4 regions of the Leuconostoc sp. C5 genome follow, and region 3 is predicted to be linked to each of the others. Evidence: riboswitches for the same ligand, from Rfam matches in the RefSeq annotation. Region 3 holds a riboswitch; each other region holds the start of a gene.
What was found. A riboswitch is a leader RNA that binds a small molecule or an ion and turns the genes downstream of it on or off. The one in region 3 is predicted to bind thiamine pyrophosphate.
Positions count from the first base shown of each region.

Region 1 (3,216 bases), 350 kb from region 3:
GTACAGAAATTGGTTGCTCTAATTGTCCGATCCTGCCAAGACCAGTTTTCTTATCTACATTTGGTACTAAAGGCACTACATCTTGAATACCAAGTGCTTCGGCCAACCAATCATTCATGCCACCTTGTGCACTGTCCATATTAGTATGTGAAGCATAAACAACGATATGGTGTTGAATCAAATCTGCATACATTCGATTTTGAGGCTGTGATAAGTCTAGATTTTTCGCCGGGAAGAACATGACCTCATGGTGTGCCCATATAAAATTGACCTGATTATCAATTGCTTCTTGAACCACTTCTGGACGAACATCAAGGGCTGTCATTACTCGATGTACAGGCTGCTTAGGATCACCAATTTGCAGTCCCGTGGGGTCACCCTCCTCAGCTAATTGTTTCGGCGCAAAAAGTTCAATCTTGTCAATTAACTCTTGTGCAATCACTTGATAACCTCCTGAATTTGCTGATATTTTTTTTTCCAATCTTGATAAATGGGTGAATCAGCTTTTCCAGCAAATTCAAGATTTTCAAAAATTGTGTCGATACGATCCAATTCTTTCTGCCATTTAGCAACAAAAACTGACGTTTTTCTCTTTCGCAAGACAGGACCAAATTTTTTATCGAGGCTTGATAAACTTTGGGTGCCCTTTGTTGCAATCATAATTTCATAAAAGTGGTTATCCTCTTGTTCAATAACCTCGTCGTTAATTTTATACTGATGATTGTTTAGCCATGTTCGCACAATGTGCTCATCAGTATTAGGTTGTAGTATAAGCGTTTCAAAACGTTTTGCTCTTGAAAATCCCGCTTCTAATATATCTGTAATTAAGACACCACCCATACCAGCGATTGTGACCGTGTCAATATGATCCTCATCTTTAATTGCCGCTAATCCATTCGCCAATCTCGCCTCAAGTTGTGTGGTTAACGCTCTTCGAACAATTTCGTGCTGCGCATTTTCGTAAGGTCCTTTAGCAACCTCACCAGCAATCGCAAACGATATTTTGTTATTGATTAATAGATTAGCAGGTAAATAGGCGTGATCAGAGCCAATATCGGCTAACCTTGCGCCTTTGGGTACAAATGAAGCCACAGCTGCAAGCCGTGGTGAAAGATGAATACTGTCCATTTTCTATCCTTAGAGTTGTTTTTTTTACTCATTTTAGTATAACAAATAAGTCAATATCTCGCTGATATCATGTACTTTTAATTAATAAAGACCACAAGTTATATCATACTCAAATTTCATAATTAAAAACATTAGAATGTTAGAAAATATAACATAATTTTGGGATTAAATTCTATTGCATACGAATAGTTTGCACGATAATTTGTCTTGTGTTACACTCTAGGCGTGAGCTTTTCACAAATAACTGAAAACACCAAAATCTGGGGTGCCGTCGCGCTGAGATAAAACCCATCACACCTGATCTAGTTAATACTAGCGTAGGGAGATTTACTTGAAAATGTATTAATGAACTGACATATCTTGACGGTACTATGTTTTGTAACGTTATCACTATAATATATGATGATGAAATAACACAAGTTTGTTAAGTAACGTTTCTGCATTGAGATCATGACCACAATTTTTCAAGCCAGTCTTCCTTGTGAAGTCTGGCTTTTTCTAATTACACCCGATTTTGCGGTGATTTCGGTTACATCAATTATTAACCAATAAGTCATGTAAACAGTTGTATAGCTCATGCACCTATTGGTTAATATCGGAAATTTTAGGAGGTTTTGCAAATGTCTGCAAACAAATGGTCACTTCGCGATGTTATCTTCATCGCACTAATCGGTGTTTTTTTTGGATTTATATTTTGGGCTTGGGCATTTGGTTATAATGTCATCGCTGCCTTTTTAACACCATTTGGATTAAGCGCATATGCTAATGATGCAACATTGGGTCCTTGGCTAATGGCTGGTCCGATGGCTGGGTTCATCTTACGTCGTCCTGGCGCATCAATTATAGGTGAAACACTTGGCGGCACAATTGAAATGGTGTTTGGCTCTCAATGGGGTGTCATGAACGTTGTTTCTGCATTAATCCAAGGGTTTGGTACCGAACTTGGATTTGCTGTATTTGGCTACCGTCGTTGGGACAAAACGAGTTTGTCAATGTCTGTCATCACAGTTACCATTGTGACGTTTATTTGGGACCTGTTCCGTAATGGTTATGCTGACTACTCATTTGGTTTGTTGATTGGATTATTTATTACTCGCCTCATTTCAGCAGCTATTTTTGCAGGAGTTATCGTTTACTTCACACAAAAATTAGTTGCTAAATCAGGTATTCTAGAGGTCAATAAAAACGAGGTGGTCTCATGATATCAAGTATTGCGGTCCAAGTATTGCCGATGACAGCTGACACAGAAGAAGTCATTCGCATAGTTGATCATATGATTGCTTATATTGACAAGAGTGGTGTCAACTATCAGGTAGGTGCTTTCGAATCAACTCTCGAAGGTGATTACGATCAACTAATGGATATTTTAAAAAATTTGCCCAAGGTTGCAGCAGAAATTAGTGACATCCCTGTTATGGTATACAGCAAAATAAACATGGCTACAGATTCTGATGTTTTAACCATTGCAAAGAAAACAGATAAATATAAATAAGCGGAATTTCCGCGTACATAGGGAATTATTATGGTTACTCATTTAAAACATATCAGTTTGTCATATGGCAATACAAAAATACTTGATGATACCACCATGTCACTATCTCACAATAGTTTTAACCTGCTAATTGGTCCCTCTGGCTCTGGAAAATCAACCCTTCTCCGAATATTTGCAGGATTATATCCGCAACTAAAAGGTGAAGTACTTGTTAATGATCAAGCAGTTACCACATTACCGGCTAACGAGAAAGCCAGAGTCGTCGGTTTTTTATTTCAAGATCCAGACACCCAATTTGTTATGAAAACGCCACTGGATGAATTGATTTTCACTTTAGAAAACTTGCAAGTTCATCCTTCTGATATCAAGCAACGTGCAACGCACGCTCTAGAATTTGTTGGTATTTCAGACTTAACTCATCAAGACATTGACACCTTATCAGGTGGTGAAAAACAAAAAGTTGCATTGGCTATCATTGTTGCAATGCAAAGTGATTTCTTATTATTAGACGAACCTTTTGCAAATATTGATAGCCAATCTCGCCAAGACCTATTAGCTAAATTGAAAGATTTACAAATACAGGGACAAACCACTAT
Region 1 covers NZ_CP134351.1:744,263-747,478, reverse strand. The annotation lists gene RHP56_RS03810 (Nif3-like dinuclear metal center hexameric protein) at 1-442, opposite strand, end outside; gene RHP56_RS03805 (tRNA (adenine(22)-N(1))-methyltransferase) at 439-1,128, opposite strand; TPP riboswitch at 1,380-1,469, shown strand; gene RHP56_RS03800 (ECF transporter S component) at 1,749-2,330, shown strand; gene RHP56_RS03795 (thiamine-binding protein) at 2,327-2,620, shown strand; gene RHP56_RS03790 (ATP-binding cassette domain-containing protein) at 2,651-3,216, shown strand, end outside.
Region 1: linked by a shared signal. The riboswitch ahead of RHP56_RS03800 (ECF transporter S component) and the one ahead of thiE (thiamine phosphate synthase) in region 3 are both predicted to bind thiamine pyrophosphate.

Region 2 (3,216 bases), 390 kb from region 3:
TGATGATAAAACTGCTATGGTATGGATAGCTAACCCCAACAATCCAACAGGGGTATTCGAAACAACCAGCTCCATTAAGCGCTTTTTGGACAAGCTGCCAGCAAATATTACGTTAGTAGTGGACGAAGCCTACTATGATTTTGTAGATGAACCTGATGCTACCGTGGCACCTTTGGTAGCTGAGTACACAAACTTGGTTGTGCTACGTACCTTATCAAAGGCATACGGTCTAGCTAATTTACGTGTTGGATATGGCATTATGCAAGATCCCCTTTATAGTGCGATGCAAGCAGTTCGTTTACCGTATAATTTATCAACCTATCAGATTGTTGGTGGCACGGCTGCTGTATTAGATCAAGAGTACTTGCAGAAAAATGTCCAACGTTTTCAAGTAGAGCGCCAAAAGTTCCAAGATTTTTTGACTAAAAATAAGTTTAAGTTTTATGAATCACAGGCTAATTTTATTTGGATAAAGGTTGGCGAAACGAAAAAAGTTGGTCAAAAATTATTAGAACAAGGTTTCCAAGTCAACGATCGACTTAATCCTGAGTGGATTCGTATTGCGTTAGGTACACCAGAAGACAATGCTGAATTAAAATTAGCTTTTTTGAAAGCTACAAACAAATAAATTCACGGATACACAAAAATGTTGCGTCATTAAATAACGACGCAACATTTTTGTGTTATTAAATTTCACTTCTTTACATCAATAGCCTTACAAAGTGTTTGCCTGATTTAATACATCTTTGAAGCGCCAGTCTTCTTGGTGGTAGGCTTGTTCCCAGAACTGCCATTCTAATTCACAACTTTTAAGAAAAAACTGTGTGGCCTGTTGGCGTTGTTGAGTTGTTGCATTTTCTGCCAAGCGATCTATCCATTCAAAGATTTTGTCAGATAGTGAAACTTCCGAATCATCATCTGTATTATCATAAAAATCAATCCAGCTTTTGAATGGGTTATCATTTGTGTTCGCTTTCTCCTGAACTTGTTTTTTTGCAATTTCATTATAGGTCCAAGGGCAAGCCTGAAAAGCAGCTAGAATATTTAATAAGGAGCCGGTGTCAGCCGCACGATACATATGTGATTCGTATAGATATGCTTTAGGTGTTGGCGTGGCGTGTTGCAATGTTTCATATTCGACGCCGGCAACGTCACAAAAAACATGATGGGGATGAATTTCGCTATTTAAAATGAAATCAATTGAATCAGCAAAAAATTTCATTTCATTACGATCAGTTAATTTTGTAATGGCATTGGCATAAATTTTGATAAATTCACTAAGATATTGGAAATCTTGTTCAACGTAAAAAATCAAAGCTTCTCGGGGGACGTAACCGTCCGCAATGCCACGAACAAATGCGTGATCATGAATGGCTGTCATAATTGGTGCAGCTTGGGTGCGCAATTCTTCTGAAAACATAATTTCTCCTAAAATCTTTACATGTCCAACAAAAAAACTCTCTCTTGACTAGGCAAAAAAGAGTATCTTTTGTAAAAAGAATACCACTTTCCTACGCTAGTATTGACTAGATCAGGTTCGAAGGGATTGATAAGTAATATCATCTCAGCCAAGAAGGCACCCCTAGTGGACAGCATATATTTTTTTTAATGAGATTAGCATAGCATTGAAAAATTAAAATTGCAAATGGTTTTATGGTGTAGCTAATGGGCTAGAAAATTTCTTTGCATTTAAAATTAGAATGGGTTATACTAATTCACGAAGTTAATATTTTATCTGGGGTACCGTAAGGTTGAGATAATACCCATTGAACCTGTCAGGTTAATACCTGCGAAGGAAGAATAAGTTAGATTAAGATGTCTTTTTGATGCCATCAATCACTAAATTCTTTTGTGGTTGGTGGCTTTTTGTATAGACACTTATACTATAAAAGGTATTTTATCGAAACATACAACCTCGAAACAAGAGGAGAGATGTTTATGGAACAAGTAGAAACAGTAACAGCGGGATCAAAAGGGAAATGGTCTTTGCGAGAAGTCATTTTAATGGCGTTGATTGGTATTGCCTTTGGTGTGATTTATTTTATTATGGATCCAGTGTACACAGCACTTGATGCAGTCTTAGTTCCGCTTGGGTTGCACCAATACACCATTGCAATCACTATTGGGCCATGGATGATGGCAGCCCCATTGGCTAGTTATTTATTGAAACGTGTTGGTGCGGGATTAATAGGTGAATTGCTTGGCGCCACTGGAGAAGCCTTGTTGGGCGGCTATTGGGGTGTTGCAACACTAATTTCTGGATTTATTCAAGGTATCGGATCAGAGCTTGGTTTTACTTTGACAGGATATAAAAGCTGGAAAATGGGTTTGATTTTGTCAACATTTACTGGAACATGCGTGACATTCATCTGGTCATTGTTCCACGATGGATATCTACAATTTGATTTTGGTATGCTAGTTGGGTTGTTTATTGTTCGCTGGATTTCAATTGCATTTTTTGCCGGTCTATTAGTTTACTGGATTGTCAACTTGCTAGAGAAGTCTAAATTATTAAAAACAAACCGATAAGGTCAATAAAAGTATGACGGAATTAAAGGCCAATCATTTAGATATTAAATTTGACGATGAAATTATCTTAGAAGATATTTCACTGGAGATTAGACCAGAACAATTTATATTATTAGTTGGTTCATCTGGATGTGGTAAATCAACTTTGATGACTGCCTTAGCTGGGTTATATCCTAAATATGGCGGCGAATTGTCACAGGAAGTGTCTTTGAACCATCAGTCAATTGCTCAAATCAAAGCGAACCATCGCGCTAAAAAAGTTGCCATGCTATTTCAGCATCCAGATCAACAATTTGCCATGGATCGCGTAGAAGCTGAATTGATTTTTTCATTAGAAAATTTATCTTTAACTACCGAGGAAATTGATAAGAGAATTAATTCTGCTTTATCAGAGGTAGGAATTGAATCACTGCGACACCGAGAACTTTCATACTTGTCAGGTGGAGAATTGCAAAAGGTTGCTTTAGCTGAAACATTAGCGATGGGTGCAGAAATTATTTTATTGGATGAACCTTTTGCGGCCGTTGATCCAGAGCATCGACATGAGTTACAAGTATTGTTAAAAAAATTAGTTGATCAAGGGCATGGCATTTTAGTTTCAGATCATGACACAAGTGGATACGAAAATCTGATAACAGATTTATATCGTATTGAAAATCGACATATAGCATGTATTGATTCTACAGC
Region 2 covers NZ_CP134351.1:1,481,616-1,484,831, reverse strand. The annotation lists gene hisC (histidinol-phosphate transaminase) at 1-628, shown strand, start outside; gene tenA (thiaminase II) at 716-1,420, opposite strand; TPP riboswitch at 1,492-1,594, opposite strand; TPP riboswitch at 1,727-1,816, shown strand; gene RHP56_RS07440 (ECF transporter S component) at 1,939-2,529, shown strand; gene RHP56_RS07435 (ATP-binding cassette domain-containing protein) at 2,543-3,216, shown strand, end outside.
Region 2: linked by a shared signal. The riboswitch ahead of tenA (thiaminase II) and the one ahead of thiE (thiamine phosphate synthase) in region 3 are both predicted to bind thiamine pyrophosphate.

Region 3 (3,216 bases):
ATACCTAGCAGTACGAATAAACCGATTATAGCAGTCCCCCTAACTTTAGGACCTACGGACAAAATTAGTCCGTTCGCTCAAAAACTACAACAACAAAATCCAGACATTGTTGAATGGCGGGCAGATTACATCGCAGATGACTTTAGTCAGGCGGTTATGTGGCAACAAGTTAAGGCTGGGGCACAAAGTGAATTGGCGCAAAAAGACGTTTCTGCCATGACAGAAGCGAAAATGTTGTCAGAAATTGATAATGCCAAGCAAGAATTCATGGCTAATTGGCCACAAATAAATGTTCAAATTATTAAAGAGTTAACTGGTACGGTGTTTAATAGTATTGGTGGTTTTCCGGTGTTGTTAACATATCGTACGGTTGCACAGGGTGGTCGTGGCGAGATGAGTCCAACCGAGTATGCCACTTTTATGATTACTGCTTTACACTCGGGGTTTCCGTTTGCAGCTGTTGATGTTGAATATACATTAGATGAGCCGCTACGACAAAGTATTATGGACGCAGCCAATAAAGCCAATATTCCAGTATTACTGTCATACCATGATTTTGAATCTACCCCTAAAAATTTGCCAGCTTTAATCAGTGATATGGCTGATACTTCAGCAGATATTATCAAATTGGCTGTCATGCCTGAATCCGAAAAAGACGTTGATTACCTATTGCAAACAACTAAGAACGTCAATATTTCGCAACCATTAATCACGATGAGCATGGGAGAGATAGGTAAACGTAGCCGTATCAAGGGATATGAATATGGGTCAGAAATGACCTTTGCAGTACTTGATGGTACACAAGGAAGTGCTCCTGGGCAGCTGACAATTAATGAATTATTGCAAGCTTGGCAATAATGTGTTATATTAGTTAAGACCAACTGGGTAGTATCTATCTACCTACCCGCTATCTCTCAGGAGGTAGCGTTTTTTGTTTACTTTGATTTACTAGGCAATTATTTCTTGTGTTTACAAAAAATAAATGTTATAGTATTTATGAAATTATATATGTATGTCTGGGGTGCCCGCGAGGGCTGAGAAATACCCATTGAACCTGATCGGATTAAAATCTGCGTAGGAAGATGTGATTAATAGATTTTTTATTAAGCTGTTTTTTTGCGTACCCATTTGCGCAAAAAAACAGCTTTTTTATTTGAAAAATTTAAAAAGGTTCAGTGTATTGAAAAATTTCAAAAATATATTATCAGGAGGTTTACGAAAAGGAGCCCATGGATGTAAATATAACTAAGGTGCTAAAGCTATATTTAGTCACAAATCGATACGATTATTCTGATGAAGAGTTTTTAGGTCGAATTGAAAAAGCATGTCAGAACGGTGTCACACTCGTTCAGCTAAGAGAAAAGGAGGTTACCACGCATAAGTATTTTGAACTGGCAACGAAAGTGAAAGAAATTACTGACAGATTCAGAATTCCATTGATTATTGATGACAGAATAGATATCTGTCAAGCAGTTGATGCTGCTGGTGTCCATATTGGCGATAATGACTTACCGATATCAGTCGCAAGACGTTTAATTGGTCCAGAAAAAATTTTGGGTGTGTCTGCTAAAAGTGTCATGAGAGCCACACAGGCCGAACTAGAGGGGGCAGATTATTTAGGAGTTGGCGCTATTTATCCAACTAAGACCAAGGTAATCACAAAACCTACGTCAATCGAAACTTTAAAGGAGATTACACGAACTGTCTCCATACCAGTCATTGCAATTGGTGGTATCAAGGAACATACAATTCACAACTTTAAAAATACTGAAATCAATGGTGTGGCGATGGTTAGCGAAATTATGTGTGCCGAAAATATAGCGGACAAAGTATCCGACACGATTAAAGAACTTGACCAAGTACTTTAAAAGCTAGAGAAAGGTGGTCCTAGGTAATGCTTAAGATAAATGGCTCTGTAGAGAATCAGTACGTTGGAAAGACAATTGCACAACTGCTCAATGACAAAAATGCTGCTTTAGAAAACATTGTAGTTGAACACAACGGTAAGATTTTACAACGTGAACGTTTTGTAGATACTTTTATTCATAATGATGATCAAATTGAAATTATTTCATTTGTAGGCGGAGGTTAAAGGAAGTCTTATGCACAAAATTAATATTGATGGTTACAGCGTTCAAGAAGTATATGAAGATATGAAACAACGCAATGTGCCAGGAACGTCAGAAAAACTTGCACAGGCCCATGTGACTATTGCAGGCGCTGGTGGACTTGGCTCTAATATTGCCATCGCATTAGCGCGTGCAGGAGTAGGGCATTTGACTTTGATTGATTTTGATGCTGTTGAGTTGAGTAACCTGAATCGACAGCAATTTAAATTGAGTCAAATTAATGTACCAAAGGTGATTGCGCTAAAACAAAATATATTAGAGTTCAATCCATTTATTACAATTTCAACAATTCAAGAAAGAGTCACGTCGCAAAATGTTGAAGCTCTATTTGGTGATAGTGATATCATATGTGAGGCATTTGATGACCCGCATAGTAAAGCAGTCCTATTAGGTAGTTCTCGTGAAATTTTTCCAAATAAACCGCTTGTTATGGGCAACGGGTTAGCTGGAATTCATAGTCCAAATAATATTAAAACGAGACAACAGAGCGAAAATGTATACATCTGTGGGGATAACATTAGTGCTGGAGTAGAAGGATTGATGGCACCAAGAGTGCTTGTGTGCGCTGGTCATCAAGCAAATGTCATTTTACAGCTAATACTCGGTAAAGTGGCTTTATAAATTTAGGAGAAACTGATAGTAATGAAAGAAAATACTGATACCTTGACCATTGGTGGTCATACATTCACTTCAAGATTCATTTTAGGATCCGGTAAATATTCCTATGAATTAATTGATTCAGCAGTAAAAAATGCTGATGCTCAGATAATAACAATGGCATTGAGACGTTCCAATGACGCCAAGGAAAATATTTTAAACTATATTCCTGAGAATGTCACTATTTTACCTAATACTTCAGGCTGCACAAATGCTGAAGAAACTATCCGAATTGCCCGTATTGCCCGTGAATTAAGTGGTAGTGACTTTATTAAATTAGAAGTAATTCCTGATAAAAAATACTTAATGCCTGATAATTACGAAACATTAAAAGCAACAGAAGTTCTAGCCAAAGAAGGCTTTATTGTAATGCCTTATATGTTGCCCGACTTAAACATAGCCAAACAATTAACCGATGCGGGAGCGGCGG
Region 3 covers NZ_CP134351.1:1,092,800-1,096,015, reverse strand. The annotation lists gene RHP56_RS05530 (type I 3-dehydroquinate dehydratase) at 1-858, shown strand, start outside; TPP riboswitch at 1,008-1,098, shown strand; gene thiE (thiamine phosphate synthase) at 1,230-1,868, shown strand; gene thiS (sulfur carrier protein ThiS) at 1,895-2,092, shown strand; gene thiF (sulfur carrier protein ThiS adenylyltransferase ThiF) at 2,103-2,750, shown strand; gene RHP56_RS05510 (thiazole synthase) at 2,772-3,216, shown strand, end outside.

Region 4 (3,216 bases), 160 kb from region 3:
TGTCATGCCGTACATATTTATAATTTGTTCGCGTGTCACCTTAAATGTGCTCTCCAAATCAGCATATAAGTCAGTCATACTCACTTCTTTTGACTTGCCCTTAAATCCACCAGTATCAAAAATAATGCTTTCTTTTGCCAGATTAAAGGATTGGTGATGTTGCTGTAAGTATGCCAATAGATGAACATAAGAAAACGAAGCACCCAAAAGTAATATGGGCTCATGATTTTTTTCTGCTTCTTGAAGAGCAACGATTAGTTCCGAATAGTTTAGTTGGTTATTTTCAAAAAAGATATGGCTATTTTCAGTACCAAATTCTCGTATAGCGGTTGATATATAGCGAGATAAAGAAGAGTTAGGGTTATCTGCCATACCCGGAAACAAAGAAAGTATTCTAATTTTATCCGTATTAGGCAAAACGTTTTTCTTGAATCCTGCCCGCATAGATTCTTCCCAAATATTTAAATTCGAGATATAATGTTTGCTTCTATGATTAATATTTGTTGTGCCACTCGAATAAAAAACATCCGCAGCTTGATTAATATCTTCGGTTGACAGAATTAATTCTTTGTACGCTTGAATCGGAATTAGCGGAACCTCGTGCCAGTTTTTTACAGTCAAGAGGTTTTTATGTCGTAATTGGGCAAATTTTTTATATGGTAAATTGTTTTGAAATTGATAAGCAAAAATGCGCATAGCTAGCTGATTGAAGTCCGATTCATATTGCTCTGTTTGATGATCCTTGTATTTATTAATGAAAGTTAAAATGTCGCTTTGAATTTTTTTAGATTTTTCAATCATGAGATCCCCTTATATTTTTTATCATTCGTGGTAAGTTAACCAAGGCAAACTGTAAGATGATGGCAGACAACGCACCGACTAATATGCTATTAGATAATAATTCACCTGTAACACCTGACCAGCCGGTTGCATAGTTGGGCAGAGCAATCGCTAGTATGATAGACAATCCAATAATCATGTTATTTTCATTGTTGTCAGGCGCTCTTTTCAAAATGTTGAATCCAGTCAGAATTAAAGTTGTTGCTGCGGGCAAAAATATGCCCCCAATCACTGGACTAGGCGTTATTGCCAAAAACGCACCAATTTTAGGAACAAAACCTAGTACGACAAACAAAATCCCTGCAATAATTACTGGTATTCTCGAAACATTGCCAGTTAAGTTTAAAATCCCTACATTCTGAGCAAAAGCAGTTGTTGGAAAGCCTCCGAACAAGGATGAAAACATTGATCCCGCAGATTCGCCAATTAGACCATTTTGAATGCGCCTTGGTGAAATATTTTCTTTTAAAGTATCGCCAGCTGCCTGATAGACACCTAAAGCCTCTACCACTGCAACCACATAGGCAACAAAGAATGTCAAAAACATGACCCAATTAAACTTTAGCGATCCATAAGGCAATAAATGAGGCATGCCAAACCATGATTTTGTTGATAATACGCTGTAATCTACGACACCTAACGAAACTGCTAGAATATCACCAACAATTAGCGCGATTAAAAAGGAAAAACGCTTCCAAAATCCCTTACCAAATATCGACAATAGAATGACAATAGTTGCTGTAGTAACAGACAAAATAAGTGTTGTTGGTGAAGAGAAACCTTTATCACCTGGATAACCACCTAAGAATTCAGATAGTGTGAATCCAGATAAAGAAATACCAACCAAAAATATTAGTGTTCCGGTAATTGCCGGTGTCAATAATTTGATTAGTTTATTGATAAGTCCTGTAACGGACAATAAAAATACAATGAGTGCACTCAGTAAAATTGAACCACTCGCCGTTGCTAACTGACCAGCTTTACCAGCATTAATCATTAACGCGTCAAAAGCAGCTGACGGCCCTTGAACAATAGGCAGCTTCGCTAATTTTGTTGCCTGTGTAAGCGTGACTAATCCTGAAACAATAAAAATCGTGTTCACAAGATTAGTTGATAAGTTCAGTTAGAGCCCTGCGGCAGCGGCAACATAAATTGGATCTAACCACACGTTAGAAACAAACACGTGCTGTATTCCAGCTAGGCCATGATCCATGATTCGGTTATGTTTTGGTGTCATCATAATTAAATTCCTTTTCCAATAAAAAAGTGCCCTTAAATACATAAAAAAGGACACTTTTGACAACAGTACATGTCGTTATCAAATATTGGTCACTTTCCTACGCTAGTATTAACTAGATCAGGTTCAAAGGGACCGATATACATCATCTCAGTCTTTGCGACGCCCCTAGTGATTATTATTCATTTTTCAAAAAAATCCTCTCAATAAGTCATTTTATGCAATAAAAAAACATTTTTCTCACCTAGAGAAAAATGCTACGTTAAAAAATGTAGCACTTTCCTACGCTGATGTTAATCAGTTCAGGTTCGAAGGGTTCTTCTCAGCCATTTTGGCGCCCCTAGCACAAGCATTATTGTATCATAAATTTTCTATTAAATGTAAGTAATTCATTCTATTTTTCACATAAGTTTGTCATTAAGTGATATCCTTACTGATGAAATTTACCTTTCACAAATCAGCCAGCCGAGAATATAAAAAATACCAGTCTGTTACTAAACACAGACCAGTATTTTGATGCCTCGTCATTAAGGCTGTACTTGTGTTTTCCCCTGCTCATCATTGTACAACTTAGTATCATATATTTTGATAAATGGTAAGTAAATAATGAAAGCTATTACAACACAGATTATTGCTAAGACTGCTGCTTTCCAATCAACGGTACTAATAAATGCACCGATTCCGGCTGGGGATGGCCATGGTGCTTGAATAACAATTGGCCGAATGATATGGAAGTTAATGGCTGCATAAGCAACGGAAGCTGTTGCCATTGGTGCCAAGAAAAATGGAATAGCTAGATAAGGATTATAAACAATTGGTAATCCAAATATTAACGGCTCGTTAATATTAAAAAGTGATGGTACGATTGAAGCTCGGCCTAAAACTTTTAGCTGTTCGGAACGTGCTAGTAAAGTAATAAATATGCATAATCCAAGTGTCGCACCAGAGCCACCTAAGATAGCAAAGGCATTATTAAATTCTCCAGCAAACGGTATGTTAGCCCCATTTGAATTTGCTACCATATTTGCTAAGAAGATAGGCGTAATAAATGCGGAAATAATGTTAGCGCCATGAATACCAACAATCCACAAGGCATGAATCAAGAACTCAATCACCATAATTCCTAGCCAGGTGCTAGT
Region 4 covers NZ_CP134351.1:937,246-940,461, reverse strand. The annotation lists gene RHP56_RS04665 (LuxE/PaaK family acyltransferase) at 1-801, opposite strand, end outside; gene RHP56_RS04660 (uracil-xanthine permease family protein) at 794-1,942, opposite strand; TPP riboswitch at 2,158-2,257, opposite strand; TPP riboswitch at 2,340-2,429, opposite strand; gene celB (PTS cellobiose transporter subunit IIC) at 2,605-3,216, opposite strand, start outside.
Region 4: linked by a shared signal. The riboswitch ahead of RHP56_RS04660 (uracil-xanthine permease family protein) and the one ahead of thiE (thiamine phosphate synthase) in region 3 are both predicted to bind thiamine pyrophosphate.